2 regions of the Mitsuaria sp. CC2 genome follow, and region 2 is predicted to be linked to the other one. Evidence: predicted binding sites of a transcription regulator. Region 2 holds the regulator's gene; the other holds the start of a gene.
What was found. The regulator FliA, encoded in region 2, starts transcription of late flagellar genes. The targets are predictions, from matches to a motif close to CTAAAGTTTNNNNNNNNNNNGCCGNTA.
Positions count from the first base shown of each region.

Region 1: PV762_RS03615 (putative motility protein) is a predicted target of FliA. The motif match lies at 2,467-2,493, and genes of this name have one in related genera.

Region 1 is NZ_JARVXN010000005.1:233,131-245,378, reverse strand. It holds gene PV762_RS03630 (excinuclease ABC subunit A) at 1-616, shown strand, start outside; gene PV762_RS03625 (hypothetical protein) at 635-1,045, opposite strand; gene PV762_RS03620 (PIG-L deacetylase family protein) at 1,181-2,065, opposite strand; gene PV762_RS03615 (putative motility protein) at 2,243-2,458, opposite strand; RNA gene ssrA (transfer-messenger RNA) at 2,547-2,920, opposite strand; gene gph (phosphoglycolate phosphatase) at 3,041-3,748, opposite strand; gene ubiG (bifunctional 2-polyprenyl-6-hydroxyphenol methylase/3-demethylubiquinol 3-O-methyltransferase UbiG) at 3,745-4,446, opposite strand; gene ompA (outer membrane protein OmpA) at 4,620-5,270, opposite strand; gene gyrA (DNA gyrase subunit A) at 5,530-8,226, shown strand; gene PV762_RS03585 (DUF2059 domain-containing protein) at 8,223-8,849, shown strand; gene serC (3-phosphoserine/phosphohydroxythreonine transaminase) at 8,865-9,992, shown strand; gene pheA (prephenate dehydratase) at 10,051-11,151, shown strand; gene PV762_RS03570 (prephenate dehydrogenase) at 11,184-12,080, shown strand; gene PV762_RS03565 (bifunctional 3-phosphoshikimate 1-carboxyvinyltransferase/cytidylate kinase) at 12,160-12,248, shown strand, end outside.
Region 2 is NZ_JARVXN010000003.1:105,117-116,475, forward strand. It holds gene flhA (flagellar biosynthesis protein FlhA) at 1-699, shown strand, start outside; gene flhF (flagellar biosynthesis protein FlhF) at 696-2,393, shown strand; gene PV762_RS01180 (MinD/ParA family ATP-binding protein) at 2,724-3,545, shown strand; gene PV762_RS01185 (RNA polymerase sigma factor FliA) at 3,567-4,280, shown strand; gene PV762_RS01190 (methyl-accepting chemotaxis protein) at 4,554-5,714, shown strand; gene PV762_RS01195 (HPP family protein) at 5,749-6,882, shown strand; gene PV762_RS01200 (hypothetical protein) at 7,184-7,669, shown strand; gene PV762_RS01205 (hypothetical protein) at 7,812-8,078, shown strand; gene PV762_RS01210 (hypothetical protein) at 8,099-8,323, shown strand; gene PV762_RS01215 (hypothetical protein) at 8,486-9,553, shown strand; gene PV762_RS01220 (hypothetical protein) at 9,564-9,938, opposite strand; gene PV762_RS01225 (hypothetical protein) at 10,247-10,453, shown strand; gene PV762_RS01230 (GNAT family N-acetyltransferase) at 10,533-11,060, shown strand; gene PV762_RS01235 (hypothetical protein) at 11,181-11,359, opposite strand, start outside.

The DNA of each region.
Region 1 (12,248 bases), on a different contig from region 2:
CGAGACCTGCGAAGGCGAAGGCTTCGTCAGCGTGGAGCTGCTGTTCATGCCCAGCGTCTTCGCGCCCTGCCCCGCCTGCCACGGCGCGCGCTACAACGAGGCGACGCTGAAGGTCCGCTACCGCGAGCGCAACATCGCGGACGTGCTCGGGATGACGGTCGACGCCGCGTTCGAGTTCTTCGCCGAGGAACCGGCGCTGGCGCGGCCGCTCGGCTTGCTGAAGGGCATCGGGCTGGGTTATCTGCGGCTCGGCCAGCCCGCGACGGAGCTGTCCGGCGGCGAAGCGCAGCGCATCAAGCTCGTCACCGAATTGCAGCGCACGCAGCGCGGCCACACGCTCTACGTGCTGGACGAGCCCACCACCGGGCTGCATCCGTCAGACGTCGACAAGCTGATGGCACAACTGCGCGACCTGGTCGACGCGGGCCACACGGTCGTCGTCGTCGAGCACGAGATGCGCGTCGTCGCCGCAGCGGATTGGGTCATCGACCTCGGGCCCGGCGCGGGAGGTGACGGCGGCAAGATGGTCGTCGCAGGAACGCCGGAGGACGTCGCGGCGCACGCGGCGTCGCGCACGGCCCGGCATCTGAAGGCGGCGATCGACGGACCGCGTTGAAGCCGATCAGCGGCTCGATCAGCGGCTCGGCTGGAAACCCTCGGGATCGAGGGCGAACTGCCACGCACTGGAGCGCTGCAGCGCTTCCTTCAAGGCCCGGGAACTCGGCCGCACGAGCGCAGAGAGTTCCTCGCTGAAGAACTCGCAGCCGAGCGCGTGGGCGACGTCGCAGACGACCTCGATGAAGTGGTCTGTCTCGCCGGCGCGGGCATCCAGCCGCGCGTGCAGTTCGTAGCGGCCATCGGGGTCGGACACCATGTCGATGCAGTTGCCCGCCTCGTTGCCGAAGTAGCGCCAGCCCTCGAGCATCGGCGTGCTCGGCCCGACGCGGCTCGCGAGGTAGTGCATGACGTCGGAGCGCGAGGACGGCAGCCACGACGCCGCCGCGCCGCCCTGCGCGAAGGCCAGATCGAATTGCCAGACGGACATGACGGAGGTGCATGAGTCCGAGGAGACTCGATGCTACGCCCCCGTCCTCGCGCTTGTCATGCTGCGCCGCGGCAATGCCCGCGAGGGCATGTCGCGCTCGCGGCAACGCCGTCTGCGGCGGTCTGCTGGGACGGTCTACTGAGGCGCGGCTTCCGGCTGCAGCACGAACTCGAACGGACGCAGCAGACGATTCACCGCTTCGGCGAAGAGCACGGGCGGGCGGTCGTCGTCGGCGAGCAGCTGGCTGCGATGCGCGGCCAGGGCGATGCGCTTGTCCTGCAGTGCCCGCGCATTCAGCGGCAGACGACGCATCCGATGCCAGGGCACCGCGGTGTCGCCGGGACGCGCCCAATGCCAGGCCCAGATGGGGATCTCGATCAGCGTGGCGCCCGTCAGCAACGCGGCGCGCGCGCAGGCGCGTCCGGTGGCCTCGTGGTCTGGATGGCCGTCCAGCCGCCACGAGGTGAGGAGCACATCGTCGGGCCGCAGGCGCCGGCAGAGCTCAAGCACGAGATCGTCCTCGTGATTGGTGACGCGGCCGTCCGGCACGCAGAGCGAATGAACGGGGACGTGCAAGCCCAGACGCCGGAGCCCGGAGGCCCGTTCATGGCGGCGCTGCACGGCCAACCGCGCCGGCGTCCATCGTTCGGACCCGGGGTGGCTGGCTTCGCCGTCGGTGACGGCCACGAGTTCCACCGGAGGCGCCGGGGCGCGATCGGGCGGCAGGCCGGCGCGGTGGCGCGTCACGAGCAGCGACAGCAGGCCGCCGCAGCCGAGCACCTCGTCATCCGGGTGCGGCGCGACGACGACGGCGCGCCGGCCCTCCGGCACCAGTTCGTCGAGCGAGGTCAGCGGCGCGCCCCACAGCGGCTGCCATTGGCGCCAGGCCCACTCGGGCGTGCCCTCGCCGTCGATGTGGCGTTCGGAAGGCGGTCGCAACAGCGACTCCGCGGGGATGAGGCCGACGGGCATGCCCTCGTTCACGTTCCGGAACGGGCGTCGATGCATCAGAGCGTCCATGGCGTGGCGGTTCCTTCCTGATTTCGGTATGCCAGGCAACCGGCTCGCGGTCGCCCAGGCTTGGCGAAGGAACAGTGGCAAAGGGCCTGCCAGCCTTATGAAACGGTTTGTGTCGGACGCTCGCGGAGAACCCGCGGCCTGAACGGCCTATGCGGCCTCGCGTGGCTGAGCGGTCGCTCAGGCGTAGGTGTTGATATTGCGGCCGAGCGTGCCTTCGGCGGCGAGCGCAGGGGCCTGCGGCAAGGCTGCGAGGAGCGCGGCGGCGCCGGCTTCCTGCGTGTCCATGGCTTTGCGGAGCACCAACAGGCCGGCGGCATTGCCGACCGAGCCGGGCGCGCTGTTGGAGGCAGCACTGACTGCTGCCGCGACGCTGGGGGAGTTGGTGATGTTCATGACTTCAATATCGGCTATTCCGGCGCCAGCTTGAAGTGATGAACCAAGAAAAAGGCCCGGACGCAACGTCCGGGCCTTTTCAGGAAGATGGTGGAGCCGGCGGGAATTGAACCCGCGTCCGCAAGCCTTCATCGGGCAGTTCTACATGCTTAGCTTTCTGATTTGGTTCTCACCTGCCCGGTCGCGCAGAAGCACGCTACCGGACGAGCCAGCACCCTAAATCTCGCCGTCACCCAAGGTGCACGAATGACAGCCAGCCAATGTGAATAACCTCTCTGTGTCAGGACTTGCGTCCCGTCACCCGGCCCATCGGCCAACCGGTGAGAGGTCCGCGGGGTTTAAGCCGCGAGAGCGTACGTTTGATCGTTCGCAGTTGGTTTGTTCCAGATGGATTTACGAGGTGCCTGGCCCTCGGCATGCCCTACTCCAAATCCGTACCCACGTCGAAACCAGGTCGGCCCCAGAGAGAGAAGTCTCACATTATGCCTGTCCGTCAGACTTCAAGAGCCCGATCTCGTCGACTTCATCAAAGAGTCTTCAAAGACTCGCTTCGAAGTTCGACAGGCGTTTGAATCGACGCGCTCAGCGCGCCGACTTCAGCCAGTCGATCAGCTGCGACGGCGCGTCCACGACCACGTCCGCCCCCCAGGCGTCGATCGGCTCGCCATCGCCGAGGTAACCCCAGCGCACCGCCACCGTCGGCATGCCCGCCGCACGACCCGCGAGGATGTCCCTCGCATCGTCGCCGACGTAGATGCACTCGTGCGGCGGCACGCCCGCACGTCGCGCCGCCTCCAGCAGCGGCGCCGGATGCGGCTTGCTGTGCGGCGTCGTGTCGCCGCCGATGACCGCCGCCGCCCGCGCATCCCATCCCAGCCCGCGCGCCAGCGGCAGCGCGAAGCGCTCGGACTTGTTGGTCACGATGCCCCAGCTGAGGCCGTCGTCCGACAGCGACTGCAGCATCGCGGCAATGCCGTCGAACGGGACGGTCGCGCGGAGCAGTCGCTGCTCGTAGCGATCAAAGAATTCATCGCGCAGCGCGGGGAACGACCTCTCCATCGGGGACACGCCGAACGCCACTCCCATCATCCCGCGCGCGCCCGCACCGACCATCGGCCGCAGGCGCTCGAACGGGACCTCGGGCAGGCCACGCGCCGCCAGCATCTCGTTTGTCGCTCCCGCCAGGTCGGGCGCGCTGTCCACCAGCGTACCGTCCAGGTCGAACAGCACCGTCCGGATGGTCGTGCGCAGCGGCACACCGACCGGCGAGTTCAGCATCACCGTGCTCATGCGGGACGGCGGCAGGCCAGCAGGTAGTTCACGTCGGTATCCGCATTCAACGCATAACGCTGCGTGATCGGATTGAAGGTCAGTCCCTTGGCGGCCTGCACTTCCAGGCCGGCATCGCGGCACATCTGCGCCAGCTCCGACGGACGAATGAAACGCGCGTATTCATGCGTGCCCGCCGGCAGCATGCGCAACACATATTCGGCGCCGACGATCGCGAAGAGGAACGACTTGGCATTGCGATTCAGCGTCGACAGGAACACCCATCCGCCCGGCTTCACCAGTTGCCCGAGCGCGGTCACCACCGACGCGGGATCGGGCACGTGCTCCAGCATCTCCATGCAGGTCACGACATCGAAGGACGCCGGCTTCTGCGCCGCCAGATCCTCGACTGCGATCTCCTCGTAGGCGACGTTCTCGGTGCCCGCCTCCATCGCGTGCAGCTCGGCCACGCGCAGCGACTTCGTCGCCAGGTCGATGCCCAGGACGTTCGCGCCCTTGCGTGCCATCGCATCGGCCAGGATGCCGCCACCGCAGCCGACGTCCAGCGCCGTCTTGCCTTGAAGGCCGCACAACCCGTCGATCCAGTTCAATCTCAATGGATTGATCTGGTGCAGCGGCTTGAATTCACTTTCGGTATCCCACCAGCGGTGGGCCAGCTCGCTGAACTTCTCGAGCTCTTTTGCATCGACATTCGCCATGGGCCTTATGGTAGCCGAGCACAATGCCACCACGGAGCCACATCGCACAGATTGCCGATGTCATGCACCCTCCCGGGCGCCTCCCCGCATGACGCCGCCATGAAAAAACCCCGCGAGCCTTGCGGCTGGCGGGGTTTGTCGATTGGCGACCGGAGTCGCCAATACCTCGTCGCTTACTTGACGGCGCGCGTACCGACCACTTCGATTTCGACGCGGCGGTTCTTTGCGCGGCCTTCCGCGGTCTTGTTGTCGGCGATCGGCTGCTTCTTGCCCTTGCCTTCGGTGTAGACGCGGTTCTTTTCCAGACCCTTCGTCACCAGGTACTGCTTGACCGATTCAGCACGCTGAACCGACAGCTTCTGGTTGTAGGCGTCGGAACCGATGCCGTCGGTGTGGCCGACAGCAATGATCACTTCCAGGTTGATGCCGCCGGTCTTGGAGACCAGGTCATCCAGCTTCGCCTTCGCTTCAGGCTTCAGGACAGCCTTGTCGAAGTCGAAGAAGGCATCAGCAGCGTACGTGACCTTCTCGCTCGTCGGAGCGACCGGCACCGGCACGACGGCCGGAGCCGACGGCGTCGCCGCCGGAGCCGACGGCGTGGCGGCCGGAGCCACCGGAGCAACCACCGGCTTCAGCGCGCCGTCGCAGTCCTTGGCAGCCGTGGCCGGCGTCCAGAATGCATCGCGCCAGCACAGTTCGTTGGTACCGTTCTTCCAAACGGTGCCATCGGTAGCGCGCCAGTTATCCACGGTTTGGGCCATAGCACCCGAGGTGGCGACGGCGGCGACAGCGAAGAGCGCTGCCACGCGGTTCAATTTCTTCATGATTCTCCTCTCAAGGAAAGCCGCAGTTGCCCTGCGAAACGTCCAATGTCGGAACTAAAACCTCAGGAGTCTCCCCGACCAAGGGTTTCTCCTAGGGACGAACCGATTGTGCCATAGGGCAACAGGACGTCTGCATTCTCACGGCAGGCGCGACTTCCGTTGATGAACCTGTTGCAGAAGCACGACAAGCGCACGCAATTAGAATCACCGTCTTCCGATCTCACCAGAGGCCGCGCACTTCCCTGCGCGCCCCACGCGCATGACCCAGTTCGCCAAGGAAACCCTGCCGATCAGCCTCGAGGAGGAGATGCGCCGCTCCTACCTCGATTACGCGATGAGCGTGATCGTCGGCCGCGCCCTGCCCGACGCCCGCGACGGCCTCAAGCCGGTGCACCGGCGCGTGCTCTTCGCGATGCACGAGCTGAACAACGACTGGAACCGGCCCTACAAGAAGTCGGCCCGTATCGTCGGCGACGTCATCGGTAAATACCACCCGCACGGCGACAGCGCCGTGTACGACACCATCGTGCGGCTGGCGCAGGACTTCTCGCTGCGCCACATGCTGGTGGACGGCCAGGGCAATTTCGGCTCGATCGACGGCGACAACGCCGCCGCCATGCGATACACCGAAATCCGCCTGTCGAAAATCGCCCATGAAATGCTGGCCGATATCGACAAGGAAACCGTCGATTACGGTCCTAACTACGATGGCAGCGAGAAAGAACCGCTGGTATTGCCGGCCCGCCTGCCGAATCTGCTGATCAACGGTTCGTCCGGTATCGCGGTCGGCATGGCGACGAATATCCCGCCGCACAACCTGAACGAATCGGTCGACGCCTGCCTGCACGCGCTGAAGAATCCGGACTGCTCGATCGACGAGCTGATGGAGATCATCCCGGCACCGGACTTCCCCACCTCCGGGATCATCTACGGCCTGAACGGCGTGCGCGAGGGCTACCGCACCGGCCGCGGGAAGGTCGTGATGCGCGCCAAGGTCCACTTCGAGGACATCGACCGCGGCCAGCGCCAGGCGATCATCGTCGACGAGATCCCGTACCAGGTGAACAAGAAGACCCTGCTCGAGCGCATCGCCGAGCTGGTCCAGGAAAAGAAGATCGAAGGCATCAGCCACATCCAGGACGAGTCCGACAAGGACGGGATGCGCGTGGTGATCGAGCTCAAGCGCGGCGAGGTCCCGGAAGTCGTCCTGAACAACCTGTACAAGCAGACGCAGCTGCAGGACAGCTTCGGCATGAACATGGTGGCGCTGATCGACGGTCAGCCCAAGCTGTGCAATCTGAAGGACCTGATCACGGTCTTCCTGGAGCACCGCCGCGAGGTGGTCACCCGCCGCACCGTCTTCGAGCTGCGCAAGGCCCGCGAACGCGGCCATGTGCTGGAAGGCCTGGCCGTCGCGCTGGCCAACATCGACGACTTCATCGAGATCATCAAGCGCAGCCCCAGCCCGCCGGTCGCCAAGGCCGAGCTGATGGCGCGCGCCTGGGATTCGTCGCTGGTGCGCGAGATGCTGTCGCGCGCCGAGGGTGAGACTGCCGGCGGCCGCAACGCCTACCGCCCGGAAGGCCTGCCCGCCCAGTACGGCATGCAGGAGGACGGCCTGTACAAGCTGTCCGACGACCAGGCCGGCGAGATCCTGCAGATGCGCCTGCAGCGCCTGACCGGGCTGGAGCAGGACAAGATCGTCGGCGAGTACCGCGACGTGATGGCCCAGATCGCCGACCTGCTCGACATCCTGGCCACGCCCGCCCGCGTGACCACCATCATCGGCGACGAGCTGACCTCGGTCCGCCAGGAATTCGGCCAGACCAAACTGGGCGCGCGCCGCAGCGTGATCGAGCACAACGCGCAGGAACTCGGCACCGAGGACCTGATCACCCCGACCGACATGGTGGTGACGCTCTCGCACACCGGCTACATCAAGAGCCAGGCGCTGAGCGAGTACCGCGCGCAGCGCCGCGGTGGTCGCGGCAAGCAGGCCACCGCCACGAAGGACGACGACTGGATCGATCAGCTCTTCATCGCCAACACCCACGACTGGATGCTGTGCTTCAGCAACCGCGGCCGCGTGTACTGGCTCAAGGTCTGGGAAGTGCCGCAAGGCTCGCGCAACGCGCGCGGCAAGCCGATCGTCAACATGTTCCCGCTGCAGCCGGAAGAGAAGATCAACGTCATCCTGCCACTGACCGGCGAGTTCCGCTCCTTCCCGGAAGATCACTTCATCTTCTTCGCCACCGCGCTGGGCACCGTCAAGAAGACCTCGCTGAAGGACTTCAGCAACCCGCGCAAGGCCGGCATCATCTCCGTCGACCTGGACGAGGGCGACTACCTGATCGGCGCCGCGTTGACCGACGGCCAGCATGACGTGATGCTGTTCTCCGACGGCGGCAAGGCGGTGCGCTTCGACGAGGATGACGTCCGCCCGATGGGCCGCCAGGCCCGCGGCGTGCGCGGCATGATGCTCGAGCCCGACCAGCGCCTGATCGCCATGCTGGTGGCCGAGGACGAAACCCAGAGCGTGCTGACCGCCACCGAAAACGGGTACGGCAAGCGCACCAACATCGCCGAATACACCCGCCACGGCCGCGGCACGAAGGGCATGATCGCCATCCAGCAGAGCGAGCGCAACGGCAAGGTCGTGGCCGCGACGCTGGTCCGCCCGGAAGACGAGATCATGCTGATCACGGACACCGGCGTGCTGGTGCGCACGCGGGTTGCCGAGATCCGCGAACTGGGTCGCGCCACGCAGGGCGTGACGCTGATCTCGCTGGACGAGGGCGCGAAGCTCTCGGGCCTGCAGCGCATCGTGGAAAACGATGCGGTTGAATCGCTCGAACCGACAGAATCGACCGATGCGGACGCCTCCGGCGCCGCCGGTACCGATGCCGGCGACGCCAAGGGCGACGCCGGCGACTCCACCCCCGACGTGAAGGAATGACCTTGTTGCTGAAGTCCATCCAAGCCGGCGCCATCGCCGCCTCGCTGCTGGCGAGCCCCGTCGTCTTCGCGCAGAAGGCTGACAGCCCGCAGTCCAAGAAGGACGTCATCGCGAAAATCCTCAAGATCCAGCAGCCCGCGATCGAGGCGCTGACCATGGGCGTGCTGAGCCGCCCGGTCAACGAGCTGGCCGCCAAGGCCGCGCCGGCGCTGCGCAACGTGCCGGAAGCCAAGCGCGAAGCCACCGCCAAGCAGATCGACGCCGACCTGCGCAAGTTCCTGGAAGACAACGCCAAGCCGCTGGTCGACAAGGGCATGAAGCTGGCCCCGTCGACCATGGGCGTGGCACTGGACGAGAAGTTCACCGAGGACGAACTCAAGCAGCTGCTGGCCTGGCTGGAATCGCCGGTGAGCAAGAAGTTCGCCGAGTCCTCGCAGGAACTGCAGAGCCTCTACACGAAGAAGCTGATCGACGACAACGGCAAGCAGCTCGACGAGAAGTTCACCGCGCTGCAGCAGAACATCGCCAAGCAGCTCGGCCTGGAAGCCGGCCCGGCGCCCTCGGGCGCGGCCTCGGCCCCGAAGCTGAACACCAACAAGCCGGCCACCACGCCGAAGAAGTAAATCTCCCGCACGCTCATGCCCGCTGTCCGCCCGTTCAACTTCTCCGCCGGTCCCGCCGCTCTCCCGCAAGAGGTCCTGAGCCTGGTGGCCGAAGAGATGCTCGACTGGCACGGCTCCGGCATGAGCGTCATGGAGATGAGCCACCGCGGCCGCGAATTCATCTCGATCTATGAGGCCGCCGAGGCCGACCTGCGCGAGCTGCTGCAGGTGCCGGCGAACTTCCGCATCCTGTTCATGCAGGGCGGCGGCCTGGGCGAGAACGCGATCCTGCCGTTGAACCTGTCCCGCGGCGGCGCCGTCGACGTCGTCGTCACGGGTTCCTGGTCGAAGAAGAGCGCGGGCGAAGCGAAGCGCTATGCCGACGTCAGGATCGCCGCGAACGCCGCCGAGCTGGACACCACCGGCGGCCGCTACCTCGACATTCCCGAACCCTCGACCTGGCAGCTCCGCAAGGACGCCGCCTACGTCCACGTCTGCACCAACGAGACCATCGACGGCGTCGAATTCCAGACGCTGCCCGACCTCCAGGCGCTGGGCATCCATGCCCCGCTCGCGATCGACTTCTCGTCGCACGTCGCCTCGCGCGCGGTCGACTGGTCCCGCGTCGGCATCGCCTTCGCCGGCGCGCAGAAGAACATCGGCCCCGCCGGCCTGACCCTGGTCATCGTCCGCGAGGATTTGCTGGGCCACGCGCTCCCGATCTGCCCCTCCGCCTTCGACTACAAGATCGTGGCCGAGGCGCAGTCGATGTACAACACGCCGCCGACCTTCGGCATCTACGTCGCCGGCCTGGTCTTCCAGTGGCTCAAGCGTTTCGAGTACGCCGGCAAGACCGGCCTCGCGGCGATCGAGCAGCGCAACATCGACAAGGCCGCCCTGCTCTATCAGGCGCTGGACGGCTCCTCGCTTTATGAGAACCGTGTCGCGGCGCATTGCCGCTCGCGGATGAACGTTCCTTTCTTCCTCCGCGACGAGCGTCTGAACGACGCCTTCCTGGCCGGCGCCAGGGAACGCGGACTGCTGCAACTCAAAGGCCACAAGTCGGTGGGCGGCATGCGGGCATCGATCTACAACGCGATGCCGCTGGAGGGCGTACAAGCCCTGGTGAGCCACCTCCACGACTTCGAGACCCGACATGGCTGACACGCCGACCCCTTCCACGCCGATCGAGCCGATCGATCCGGACCAGACCGCGGGCACCATGCCGCCCGCGCCGGTCGCCGATCCCGAACTGCTCGCGCTGCGCGACCAGATCGATGCGCTCGACGCGCAGCTGCTGACGCTGCTGAACCAGCGCGCGCACGTCGCCGAGCAGGTGGGCGAGATCAAGCGCCGCGACGGCACGCCCTTCTTCCGTCCCGACCGCGTCGCGCAGGTGATCGCCAAGATCAAGGGCGCCAACCCCGGCCCGCTGAAGGGCGACCACGTCGCCGCGATCTGGCGCGAGATCATGTCCGCCTGCCTGGCGCTGGAGTCGCCGCAACGCGTCGCCGTGCTGGGCCCGTTCGGCACCTTCTGCGAGCAGGCCGCGATCGAGTACTTCGGCGGCGCCGCCGACCTCATCTACTGCAACAGCTTCGACGAGGTCTTCCACGCGACCGCCTCCGGCAGCGCGCAGTACGGCGTCGTCGGCGTCGAGAACATGACCGAGGGCGTGGTCACGCGCTCGCTCGACCTGTTCCTGCACACGCCCACCCACGTGGTCGGCGAAGTCAGCCTGCTGATCCGCCACAACCTGCTGCGCAAGGAGAACACGCTCGAGGGCGTGGAAGCCGTGCTCGCCCACCCGCAAGCGCTGGCGCAATGCCAGAACTGGCTGTCCAAGCACCTGCCCAACGCCGAGCGCCGCGCCGTCTCCAGCAACGCCGAAGGCGCGCGGCTCGCCGCACAGAACCCGGCCTACGCCGCCATCGCCAGCGAACGCGCGGCAACGCTCTTCGGCCTGCACATCACCGCGCACGCGGTGCAGGACGAGGCGTACAACCGGACCCGTTTCGCCGTGATCTGCCTGCCGCAGACCATGGCCACCCCCCCGGCCACGGGGCGGGATTGCACCAGCCTCATCGTGTCCGTGGCGAACCGCCCCGGCGCGATGCATGATCTGCTGGTTCCTTTGAAGAAGCATGGCGTGTCGATGACACGCCTGGAATCGCGCCCGGCCCGCACCGGTCAGTGGGAGTACTACTTCTACATCGACCTGGACGGCCACCCGTCGCAGCCGCACGTCGCGGCCGCGCTGGCGGAACTGCGGGAGCTGTGCGCGTTCTACAAGGTCATCGGCGCCTACCCGCTGAAGTCCTGACGCTGACGTCTGAGCGAAAGAGGTTTCTCGCGATGTACAACCAACTCGGCGTGATCGGTTGCGGCCTGATGGGCGGATCGTTTGCGCTGGCCATGAAGAAAGCCGGCCTGGTGCGCCGGGTGGTCGGCTACAGCAAGAGCCCGTCCACCACCGAGACCGCCCGTCGCATGGGCGTGATCGACATCGCCGCCGAATCCGCGCTGCTGGCCGTCTCCGGCTCGGACATCGTGCTGCTGGCCGTGCCCGTCGCCGCCACCGAATCGACGATGAAGGCGATCCGCCACCTCGTGCGCGCCGACGTGCTGCTGATGGACGTGGGCTCGACCAAGAGCGACGTGGTCGACGCCGCCAAGCGCGCGCTGGGCAAGCAGTTCTCCAGTTTCGTGCCCGCGCACCCGATCGCCGGCAAGGAAAGCGCCGGCGTGCAGCACGCCGACGCGGCGCTGTACCAGGGCCGCCAGGTCATCCTGACCCCGCTGGAGCAGACGAAGCCGGAGATGGTGCAGAAGGCGACCGACCTCTGGTCGGCGCTGGGCTGCCAGGTGCTCAAGATGGCGCCGCATCATCACGACGAGGCCTTCGCCGCGGTCAGCCACCTCCCGCATCTGCTCGCCTACGCGTATTTCAACTCAGTGCAGAAGCAGCCGTCCGGCCGCGACTTCCTGAGCCTGGCCGGCCCTGGTTTCCGCGACTTCACACGCATCGCGGCCAGCGATCCGACCATCTGGCGCGACATCCTGGTCGCCAACAAGCAGGACCTGCTGACGCAGTCGCAGCGTTTCCGCGAAGCGCTGGACCAGATGGAGCAGGCGATCCGCGAAGGCGACGCCCACGCGTTGGAAGCGATGATCCGCCAGGCGTCCGAAGGCCGCGCGCAGTGGCAGCTCGGCGCCCCGGCGCCGTCGTCATCGTCGTCCAAGTCCAAGTAGCCCGACCCCGTCCCCTTCGTCCGTTCCCACCCTTTCCCCGCCGGCACGTCGCGCGTGCCCGGAGCGCGCCAGGTACAAGATCCCATTCCTGGACCTGCCGCCGCTGCGCGGCGCCGCCGGCACCATCCCGCTGCCCGGCTCCAAGAGCATCTCCAACCGCGTGCTGCT
Region 2 (11,359 bases):
GTCTGGGTCGAAGAGCGGCAACGGGATATGGCGCAAATGGCGGGCTTTACCGTCGTTGATTGCGCGACCGTGGTGGCCACTCATCTTTCACACTTGCTGCAAGTTCACGCGGCCCGGTTGTTGGGTCGAGTGGAAACCCAGCAGCTGGTGGATCACCTCACCAAGCAAGCGCCCCAACTCATCGAAGACGTGATTCCCAAGATGGTCAATGTCGCCGCCCTGCAACGAGTCCTCCAGTTCCTGCTGGAAGAGGGCGTGCACATCCGCGACATGCGTTCCATCGTGGAAAGCCTGGCCGAAAACGCCACGCAGACGACCGATCCCGCCGAGCTGGCCCGTCGCATCCGCATCCACATCGCTCCGGCGATCGTGCAGCAGATCTACGGTCCGGCCAAGGAGCTCGACGTCATCGCCCTCGATCCCGAGCTGGAACGTCTGGTCTCGCAGGCCCTGCACTCGCCTCACGGCGCGGCGCTGGATCCCGGTGTGGCCGACACGCTTGCAAGAAGTGCCGCGCAAACGGCGCAATCCCAAGAGGATCGCGGTTTGCCCGCCTGCCTGCTGGTGCCCGACCTGATTCGCGCTCCCCTGGCCCGACTGCTCAAGCGCGCTGCGCCGCGGCTGAAGGTGCTGGGACACAGCGAGATTCCTGAAACGCACACGATCCGCATCGGCTCCATCATCGGAGGCACGGCATGAACGTCAAACGCTTTACCGCCCGCAATTCCCGCGAAGCCATGGCCCTGGTCCGCCAGGCCTTCGGCGACGAAGCGGTCGTGCTCTCGAACAAGCCCTGCCCCGAAGGGGTGGAGGTGCTGGCGATGGCGCCGGAAGGCATGTCGCAGATCGAGCGCGTCGCCGCCTCGACGCCGCGTGCCGCCGGCGCTGCTGCGCCGCGCGCCGCCGCGCCGCGCCAGTCGGCTGCCCAGCCGCAGCGGGAAGAAGTGCAACCGCGTCAGGCGCTCAAGCAGCGTCTGGCCGCGTCGCCGGCCCCGCAGCGCGCCGAACCCGGTTTCGGCGGCTCGGTGGGCGAAGACGTGAACGCGATGGCGATGAGCACGCTGTCCTTCCAGGACTACGTCCGGGAACGCATGCTCAAGCGCCGCTCGGCCGAGATGAACGGCCTGCCCGATCCGATGATGGACGAGCCGGCGCCGGCCTTCTCGCCATCGCAGATGAATGAATCGGTCGCCTCGATGGCCGCGCAGCGCGATCAGCGCGCGCGTTCGGCGATGCAGACCCTGGGCGCCCGTCGTGTCGACGAGCGTGCCTACGAACCCGCGCCGGCGCCCGCGCCGCGCGTCGTGCCGCCGGTGCTGCGCGACGAGATCCGTGTGCAGCAGCAGGCCATGCAGGACCTGGGCGGCATCGGCCACGGCTTCGGCGGGATGGGCAACCATCCGCTGAACGACATGCCGTCGTCCTCGCGTCGCGAGCAGGAGATGATGACCGAGCTGCGCGCGATGAAGGGCATGATCGAAGAGCGCTTCGGCGCGCTGGCCTTCATGGAGAAGCTGCAGCGCCAGCCGGCGCAGGCTCGCCTGACGCAGAAGCTGCTGGATTCCGGTTTCTCGCCGGCCCTGGTGCGCAAGCTGGTCGAAGGCCTGCCGGCGCAGACGACCGAGGAAGCCGATTCGCAGGCGTGGGCCGCGAACGTGCTGTCGCGCAACGTGCAGACCGCCGAGCAGCAGCCGGCCCTGGAAGATCAGGGCGGCGTGTTCGCGATGATCGGCTCGACCGGCGTCGGCAAGACGACGACGACGGCCAAGATCGCCGCGGCCTTCGCGACCAAGTACGGCGCGAGCCAGCTGGGCCTGATCACGCTGGACGCCTACCGGATCGGCGCTCACGAGCAGCTGCGCGCCTACGGCCGCATCCTCGGCGTGCCGGTGCACACGGCGCATGACCGCGCGTCGCTGGAAGACCTGCTGGACCTGCTGTCGTCCAAGAAGATGGTGCTGATCGACACGGCCGGCACGGCCCAGCGCGACAGCCGGACCGCCGAGCTGCTGGACATGCTGGCGCACAAGAGCATCAAGCGCATCCTGGTCGTCAACGCCGCCCAGCAGGGCGAGACGATCGAGGACGTGGTCGGCGCATGGCGCGGCGCGGAAGCGCAGGGCGTCATCCTGTCGAAGCTGGACGAAGCGGTGAAGCTGGCCCCGGCGCTGGACACCGTGATCCGCCACAAGCTGCGCGTGCTGGGCGTCACCAACGGCCAGCGCGTGCCGGAAGACTGGCATCGCCTGTCGTCGCAGGCGCTGGTGCAGCGCGCGCTGCGCAGCCACGGCCAGTCGGCCTGGCGCGTGGACGCCTCCGACGTCAACCTGATCTTCACCGCCGGCACCATGGCGGGCGGCGCGGGCGCCGCATCGCCGATGGGGATGAATTGATCAAGGGCTGACCGCTCGGTCGGAGGGGGCTTCCCGGGGAGGGGAGTTGCCAAAGGCGGGCACAAGTTCTAGAAAGGGGGAAGGGTTCGGGCTCTTCCCCCTTTTTCCATTGGGTTTCCATCGGAGCGGGGGCAGGTCCGACGTCGTTGTGTGAGAGGTCCACGAGGTGAGGGTGACGGGAGAGAAAAGCGGGGTGTTTCCCCCTTTCAATTCCCGGTCAAAGGGTGGCCCCGGGAGGGAAACTTCCGGTAACGGCTCCAGCATTGGCCGGTTCCTCTCGAGAGGGACAGGGCGCTGGGGCGGAACACGCAAGAGACACAGAGCAGCCCAATGCGCGACTTCAGCAATGCTCCCAAGGACCAGGCCGACGGCCTGCGCCGTCTGTTCGCCACGGCGCGCGTGCGCGTGGTGCCGGTGGTGAGCAACCCGCACGTCGTAGGCAGCGGCGCGCTGCTGGAAGGCATGTGCGCGGCTTTCGGGGAACTCGGCCTGCACACGCTGGTCGTGGACGCGGGCGAGCAGGCTTCGGCGGCGTCGGAACTGGCGGCGGTGGACCTCGCGGCCTGTGTGGAACCGCTGTCGGCGAAGGTCTCCTTCCTGGCCGCGCGCGGACTGCCGATGCGCTACGTCAATGCCAACGGCTCGGCCGCCCAATTTTTGGAAGCAGTGACCGACGCCGCGCCGTACGCGGACGTCGTGCTGCTGCACGCCAGCGCCGCGGAACTGAGCCGCGTGCTGGTCTCGCGCGAAGTGCGTCCGGTGCTGCTGGCCGACACCGACGTGCAGAGCGTGACCTACGCCTACGCCGGCATGAAGTGGCTGACGCAGCGCGCTGGCCTGATGGTCTACAGCCTGCTGCTGGCCTGCAACCCGCAGCTGCGCCTGGCGGAGCGGATCGCGCAGCAGCTGTCGAGCTGCGGCGACGGTTTCCTCGGCGCGGTGCTGCGCGAGTGGGCTTGTTTGGATCCCCGCCAGCCGGTGACGGCGCCGCTGACGCACGAGATGCGTCACATGGCGCGCGAACTGCTGCTGGCTTCGGTGCCCGGAGCGGCGCTCGACAGCGCTGCTGACGCCATGCCGCTGCGTCCGCGACCGATGTGGCAGCCCAAGGCTGGCCGCGCCCCGCAAGGCGTGACCCTCGCTGCGCATTGACGCCGGATTGGAGACGAGACGATGTACACCGCCAAGGGTCAACTCGACAACAACTCGCTGATCCGCCAGTACAGCCCGCTGGTGCGCCGACTGGCGCATCAGATGATCGCGAAACTGCCGGCCAACGTCGAACTGGACGACCTGATCCAGGTCGGCCTGATCGGCCTGACGGACGCGCTGTCGCGCTTCGACACGGCGCAGGGCGTGCAGTTCGAGACGTTCGCGACGCAGCGCATCCGCGGCGCGATGCTCGATGAGCTGCGCGGCAACGACTGGATGAGCCGCGGCAACCGCCGCCAGCAGCGCTCGATCGAGAGCGCGGTGCACAAGCTGGAGCAGAAGCTCGGCCGGGCGCCGCAGGAGTCGGAGATTGCCGCCGAGATGGGCATTCCGCTGACGGAGTACCAGGAGATGCTGGGCAAGGTGCGCGGGACGCAACTCGTCTATCTGGAGGACATCTCCGGAGGCGAGGACAACGACGACTACCTGGACCGCCACGTGGGTGACAACTCGGCGGACCCGATGTCGATGCTGGGCGACCACCGCATGCGCGAGGCGCTGGTGGAGGCGATCAAGAACCTGCCGGAGCGCGAGGCGTATGTCATGTCCATGTACTACGAACATGACATGAACCTGAAAGAGATCGCCGCGGTGCTGAAGGTGACCGAATCGCGGGTGTGCCAGCTGCACAGTCAAGCGATTGCCCGATTGCGCGTGAAGCTGCGCGACTGGTAAAAGTAGCCGCATAGCGGCCGCAGTCCTTGTGGTCAAGAACCATGGGGGGAGCGTCCGATGTGGGACTCATTGCGCAGGCGCGCCGGGGAGGCGGCGCCTGACGCGTCGGCTGGCGGAACCGAGGTCGGTTTGCGTGAGCCGGCGATGCACAACAACACGAGCCAGGTCGTCCGGGAGCTCTCGGGCGGCGTCTCGAAGCTGGGCCGCGACGCGGCCGAAGTCCGCGGGTTGCTGGAGGACACGCAGAAGGTCGTGACCTCGCAGGCGCAGGCGATGCAGGCGCTGGGCTCCGAGCTGGAGCAGGTCCGGCATGCGCAGGACGGCATCAACCAATCGACGAACCAGACGCGCGAGGCGGTGGAGCGCGCGCGCACGGCGCTGTCCGGCGTGGGCGAAGAAGTCGGCGGCATCGTGTCGACGCTGCGGCAGGTGTCCGACGCGGCCTCCGAGATCACGAAGATCGCGTTGCAGACGCGGCTGGTGGCGTTCAACGCGTCGGTGGAGGCCAAGCGCGCCGGCGAGGCGGGGCGCGGTTTCGGCGTGGTGGCGGATGCGGTGAAGGACTTGGCGGCGCAGGTGGAAGCGTCGTCGAAGGCCATCATGGGCACGGTGGGGACGCTGGATGCGCGGATCGAGACCTTCAGCCGGGAGCTGAGGGCGGACGGCTCGGGAGGAGCCGGTCAGAGCAAGATCCTGCAGGCGTTCGCGGATGTGGAGGTCGATGTCGACCTCATCGCGAAATCGGCGCAGGAAAGCCAGGCGACGACGCAGCAGTTGGCGGAGCGCTCGGGAGAGCTCGGGGTGGAGATCCAGCAGGCGATGCGCAAGCTGGAATCGGCGTTCGCGTGCAGCGACCGTTTCCTGCGGCTGTCGGAGCAGATGATCGAGCAGATCGCGTCGAGCGGCGTCGAGGTCGAGGACTCGCCGTACATCCAGGCGGTGCAGGGGGCGGCGGCGGAGATTGCCGGCCTGCTCGAACGCGCGGTGAAGGAGAAGCGGATCGATGTGTCGTCGCTCTTCGACGAGCATTACCAGCCGATCGCTGGGACCGACCCGCAGCAGTTCACGACGAGATTCACGCAGATCGCGGATCAGCTGTTCCCGGAGGTCCAGGAGCGGGTGCTGAAGTTCTCGGACAAGGTGGTGTTCTGCATCGCGGTGGACCGCAACGGGTACGTGGCGACGCATAACAAGCGGTACTGCCAGCCCCAGCGCGCGGGGGATGTGGCTTGGAACACAGCCAACAGCCGCTACCGGCGGATCTTCAACGACCGGACAGGGCTGGCGTCAGCCCGGAATCAACGACCGTTCCTCCTGCAAACCTACCGCCGGGATATGGGCGGCGGGAACTTCGTGCTGCTCAAGGAGGCTTCGGCACCCGTCACCGTTGCTGGGAGGCATTGGGGTGGGGTGAGGTTGGCGTTCGGCTTTTGAGGCGCTAGCGATACTAAAAAATTTGGGAGAGTAAATGTTTCTGACTACGACAGAGCGAACTCAGCGAATGGCGGCAATCAAAGAGGGTCTAGATCAGCAGAAGCCGATTGATCCGATTTCCGTCAGAGAGCTGCTTGCATGGTTCAATGCCGAGCGTCGAGGAACTCAAGTTGTGTACTGGGTTCGAGATTTATTGAGAACGCACGAGGTTGAGACTGTTCCCGATTTTGAGTCGGTCCCTCTAGATACTCCAGTAAGTTTCATCCTGTCAAAGTCCGCAAACGACGATGAGGAAGAGATTGAGGAGTTGGAAGAGGAAGAGGAGGAAGAGCAGGACAACATAGCGGAAGGAGAGGTTGTTGCTGAAAGCGCCGTTTCGCGCCGCTTAGTTGTCGGGGCACTAGCGGAACCTGCCTTCAGAATTGGCAGACTCTTGGCGGCGAATACTGTGCCGCTATACGTTGCGCCTGACTGCACTCTGCAAGAGGCGGTGACGTTGATGCTGCGGCATGACTTCTCTCAACTGCCGGTGATGTCGTCTGAGCGCGATGTGAAAGGTGTGGTCAGTTGGAAAAGTATCGGCCCTACGTTGGCATTGAGCGCAGAGGCTCCTGCGGGAACGGTGCGTGAGCATATGAAACCTCACCTCGAGGTGGATGCCGACGCCTCATTATTCTCAGTCATCCCAACCATTATTGAAAATTCTTATGTGTTGGTTCGTGGCTTGGATCGAAAGATCCAGGGGATAGTGACATCGACGGATCTAAGTCTTCAATTCAAACAACTATCCGAACCTTTTCTCCTGCTTGGAGAGATTGAAAATCATATCCGTAAACTCATCGATGGCCGCTTTGATGCAGATGAGTTGGGATCTGTAAAGGATAATGCTGATACGGAACGAATCATCGCAAATGTCGCAGACCTGACCTTTGGTGAGTATGTTGCGCTGCTGGGTAAGGCGGAGTTTTGGGGCAAACTAAGAATATCGATTGATCGCAAAGTATTCGTTAAGGAACTGGATCTTATTCGGTTGATTAGAAATCGCGTCATGCATTTTGATGCGGACGGGATTTCTCCATACGATTATCAGTCGTTGTATAAATTTGTTCAATTTATACATGAGGTGCGACGTCTTCAAATTCGTGCTGATCGGAAGGCTGCGACTTAGTTCGCCCTGAACAAGTCACGTCACTACTGGAGTCGGTAGTGACGATGCTCGAATTCACAGATTTGTGTGATTGAAAGATTTGTGGGTCGGAACCAAAATGTGCCTTCGATGTCCTAAACATCACTCGCTTAGAAATAGAAATTCGAGCCCCTTGGGCTCGTTTCGCTTGATCTTTGGGCGAGATGGGTTGCTCCGCGAGGACGACCACACGCTGAAAATGCGTGTTTAGGCATCTCGCCCACCCTCCGCATTCAACAGGTCAGGTGGTCGTCCCTCAACTGTCATTTAGTTAAGGACTTCCATGCCCTCCAATCGCCTCATCCAATCCGTCGCCAACAGCAACTTCCAGCTCTCGGAATTCCTCGCCCTCGAACACATCGAGTTGGACCCCAATCCCGGCGAGCGCGCGGTCCCGTTCCTCGACCGCCATCCCCTCGCGCTCAACTCCGACCGCACGCTGGAGCAGCTCAGCGTCGCCGCCGGCAACCCCTATCACTACGGGGTCGGCGCAGACGGCGGCTTCTACAAGCATGCGCTCGTGCTCGACCAGGACATCACCGTCCGCGCAGCCATCGCGAATCTGCGCAACCGCCTCGCGCACGCGACCTCGTTCTTCCAGGAAGTCGACTTCTCCGCGAGCACGAGCCGCACGAGCCGCACGAACTGCAACCCCCGCGATATCGCCATCGAGCTCCTCCACGAGGTCTCCTGCTACTTCACGGTCATCGAGATCGCAGCCGTCGAAGAACACGGCCGGCAGATGCAGAACACCCTCCCGACGGGCTGACCGTGTCGAATTTCAGACCGACCCCTAATCCCCAGACCCCAAAAGATAACGAGTGCCCGCGCGAAAGCGTGTGGCACTCGTTTTGTTTTGGGGGGACGACGCCGCGAGCTACGCTGCGTCAACGGCTCACACGAGGCAGGCCATGAAAAGTGTCCGCGTTAAAGCGATCGGCGTTCCGTATCGCCAGGGTTGGATTGAGGTAGCTCAGGTCCATCCGGGCTTCATCAACATCGAGACCTGGGACGTGCACCCCGATGTCGACATCTCTGCCGTTTCCCTCGATGGCATCGCTGATCGGAACGTGACGGCGAACACCGAGATTGAATTGAACGTCGAGGAGGCGAAGAAGCTCGCCGATGCGCTTCTCAAGGCGATTGCAGACGCTTCGGGTCAAGCCAACCAGACTTGAGCGTACCGAAAGGAAGCCGCGTGATCACCATCCCAAACGCTTTTGCGCCCATGCTATTGCAAGCCGTGCGCGACGCAGTCCTGTATCACGAGGGGCTGCTCCGCAGCGAGACTATTCGCCCGCACGACCGAGCCGACTATGAGGAATACCACGTCCACCTCACGCAGTTCCTTGCCTACCTCAAGGAACAATATTTGGATGTCGAGAAGGAAGCAGGCGTGCCGTTGAGCGATCTGCACGTGTAAAGCGTCGCCACGCAATCCGTCAATGAAAACGAGTGCCCACGCGGGAGCGTGTGGCACTCGTCTTGTGTTTGGGTGTTGTGGCCCCGCATCGGACGGGTTCTCGTGACGCAGTGAAACCAGTCGACAACTGCCGGGGGGAAATTGTTGCCCTATGCTCTTCGTATGAAAGCCAAGTTCCTTATGGTGTGTGGTCTTGCCTTGCTCATCTGCGGATGCGCCGGGAATGGACCTAAGGTCAGCCTAGCTGAGGCTCAAGCGCAGCACGATGCAATGTCCAAGGTCTGCTACGAATCCGCAGGTGAGGTGATATCAAGACAGGCCCCAAACGTCAGTGCTCTGTACTTCTCTCCGCGCTCCAGTGTCATGGGCGCGTGGGAATTCGAACTTTTCTATGGCGTCGGTGAGCCAAGGAAGTGGGGGACGATCGACGTGCAGTCCGACCGCTCTCCAAGCAGGGAAGATCGCGTCCCGGGTGCATATCAAGTTCGCTATACACATGTTCCGGTCCATCGGACGATAGGGAAAACGGTACTCACGTTCAATGGGGTGCTGCAAGAGGTGGTGGATCTCTCCAGCAACGAAGTCATTGCGAGCCGTAGAAACTACATTTGGGGAACGGACTTCAATCGAAGTTCCTTCTGCCTGGGAGCCAATTGGTACGATGGAAATTATGGTTTTCTCGAGCGCGTACTGGGGCCGAGATACGTCGAGCGCCCCCGATCTCCCCCTCCCGAACGCTACATCAAGGCGGTGATCCGCTCAGTGAGCGAAGTGGATCAGACACTTCCGTCCCTATCAACGGAGAGAGTCCTTCCGCCTGGGGCTAAGTACGACTACAACAACCGTACCGTCACGCTGCCCGACGGAAAATTCGGCATGCCTTCGTATTGGAATAGTGGGCCGATTGAATACGCGGGCACGTTGGTGAGCCCCGACTATTACGTCTTTGTCATGCTGCCGGAAGGTCGAGCGCAAAATTGGCCACTCCGCAAAGTGCTGCTGTCTTTCCGAAATAAGCAAGGTGCGGCGTTGAAGAATGTATATGTTCAGTTGCCGCTGGGCGTTGATTGGAGTGGCGGGTGGGGAATACTCCCTGGTGAAATATCCATTGAGGGAGATAAAATTGAGTTCGCACTCTACGGAATGAAGGTTCGAGGAAAGGAATACTATGATCGGCAGAATCCGGGGCGATATCGTCGAAAATACATCGTGAGCGCATCAATGGACTGAAAGCATGGCCTCATCCTGAGGCAAGCACGGGAATCCCCGCCATATTGCTGTCTAGCTCCAGCTTCTTTGCCGTGATCGAGATCGCAGCTGTCGGGGACCACATCCGCCACCTGAAGAACTCGATGGGGGCGAGCTGCCAGTGGCGGGCTTCAGAAAGCACCTCATCTCCAGACCACCAAAGGAAAACGAGTGCCCACGCGGGCGTGTGGCACTCGTGCTTTTTTTGGCTGTGCGCGAGATGGTGCGCTGGCAGCCCTTCAAAGTGCGGCGGTTGCTTACGTCGTGTGGCATGCGTTGCAGCAGTAATAGCAGCCATTGATTCGATCGTTTGGCCGCTGCCCTTTTTCCGCGGCAACAGCCCCTGAGCAATAAGTGTGTTCGCCAAGGGCGATCCGGTTATGCGGCAGTGGCATGTGCGTGCAACCGGCTGACAAGTTGTGAACCTCGTAGTCCCCGTTCGGTTGCACGTTCTTGTTGATGATGAATTGAGCCATGTTCATTCCTCCTTGATAGTCGTTTGATCCTTGGTGGCTGGCATCTAGCGTGGCAGCCGCGTAAACGCTATCAATACCTTCGCGTTCCAGCTTCCTCAAGGCGTCCGATGACTGGCAATTCCGTTTCGGCTAACCGGAAGCGCCTAGGCGACCTCTATGCGGAATCATTTCAAAGGCTGCGCACCGTACGATCAACGTCATGTCTCGAAGCATTCATCGCACGACGAAATCCGTCTTCCATCTCAAGTCCAGGGCTGAGGTGGAAGCGCTGTGTGATTCGCGGGCGCCGGATCCGGACGTGGCCGAGCTCTTGAAGAAGTGGGCGTTCAAGCGGGCGTCGATCCGGAACCGGAAAGTCGCTGCCGCTGCTGCCTCAGAGCCGGTGGATCCCGAAGGCAACGCCTGACCCCCGCTCGCTTCGACCTGATCCTGCGCGTCGGCAGCCATGTCGCGACGACGCCCGATTCCCATCTCCACGCGCCCTCATGACGCCTCCCTCGAACACCCTGACCCGCGTCACGCCCGCCGACGCGACCTTGCTGGATAACCTCTGGCAGTTCTACGAGCTCGAATCCTCGTTCTGGTCGGGAGAGGACATCGATGCCAACGGGCGCTTCAGCTCGCTCTCCGGCTTCCTTGGCCGGCTGGGGGATCCCGACGCCTTCGACTGGGCCTACCTCATTCGCCAGCAGGGCGAGGTCGCCGGCCTTCTCCTCGTCGGTCACCAGAATCTGCGCGATGGCACGATCCAGCGAACGATCCTCGAGTTCGGCGATCTCTACGTGCTGCCGAAGTACCGCCATCAGGGCATCGCCACCGAGGTCATCCGGCAGACGATCCTCGCCTCGGACCATCCGTGGCTGGTCTGCGTCTTTCGCGACGACCAGCGCGCCTTGGACTTCTGGCATCGCGCCTTCCAGCGCCTGCCGTTCTCCACAGTCCGCCAGGTCGTACCGCCCGATGTGCCCGAGTTCATCGAGTTCGTGGTCAACGACGTGGCTCAGCCGGTCTAGACCTGACCCCATCCCCTGCGTCCGCGGCGCCCGCCTGCGGACGTCGAATGAACAACGAGGGCCCACGTGGGAGCGCTGAGAGTGGACAGTGACCCGACGGGCCCCTGTCCACTTTTTGGGTTATTCGATGCGCGGATGCGAACCTGACGCTACTCGTGGGTTGCAATGCCGACAGTACTCGGCGATGTCTTGGTCGCCGAATGGGTGCAGACCCGGCGGCAGGCCGAATACCTCGTTGACGGTGATAAGGCGGCGGAGCAGCAAGCCGTGATCGCATTCGACCCAGATGAGCGGCTGAC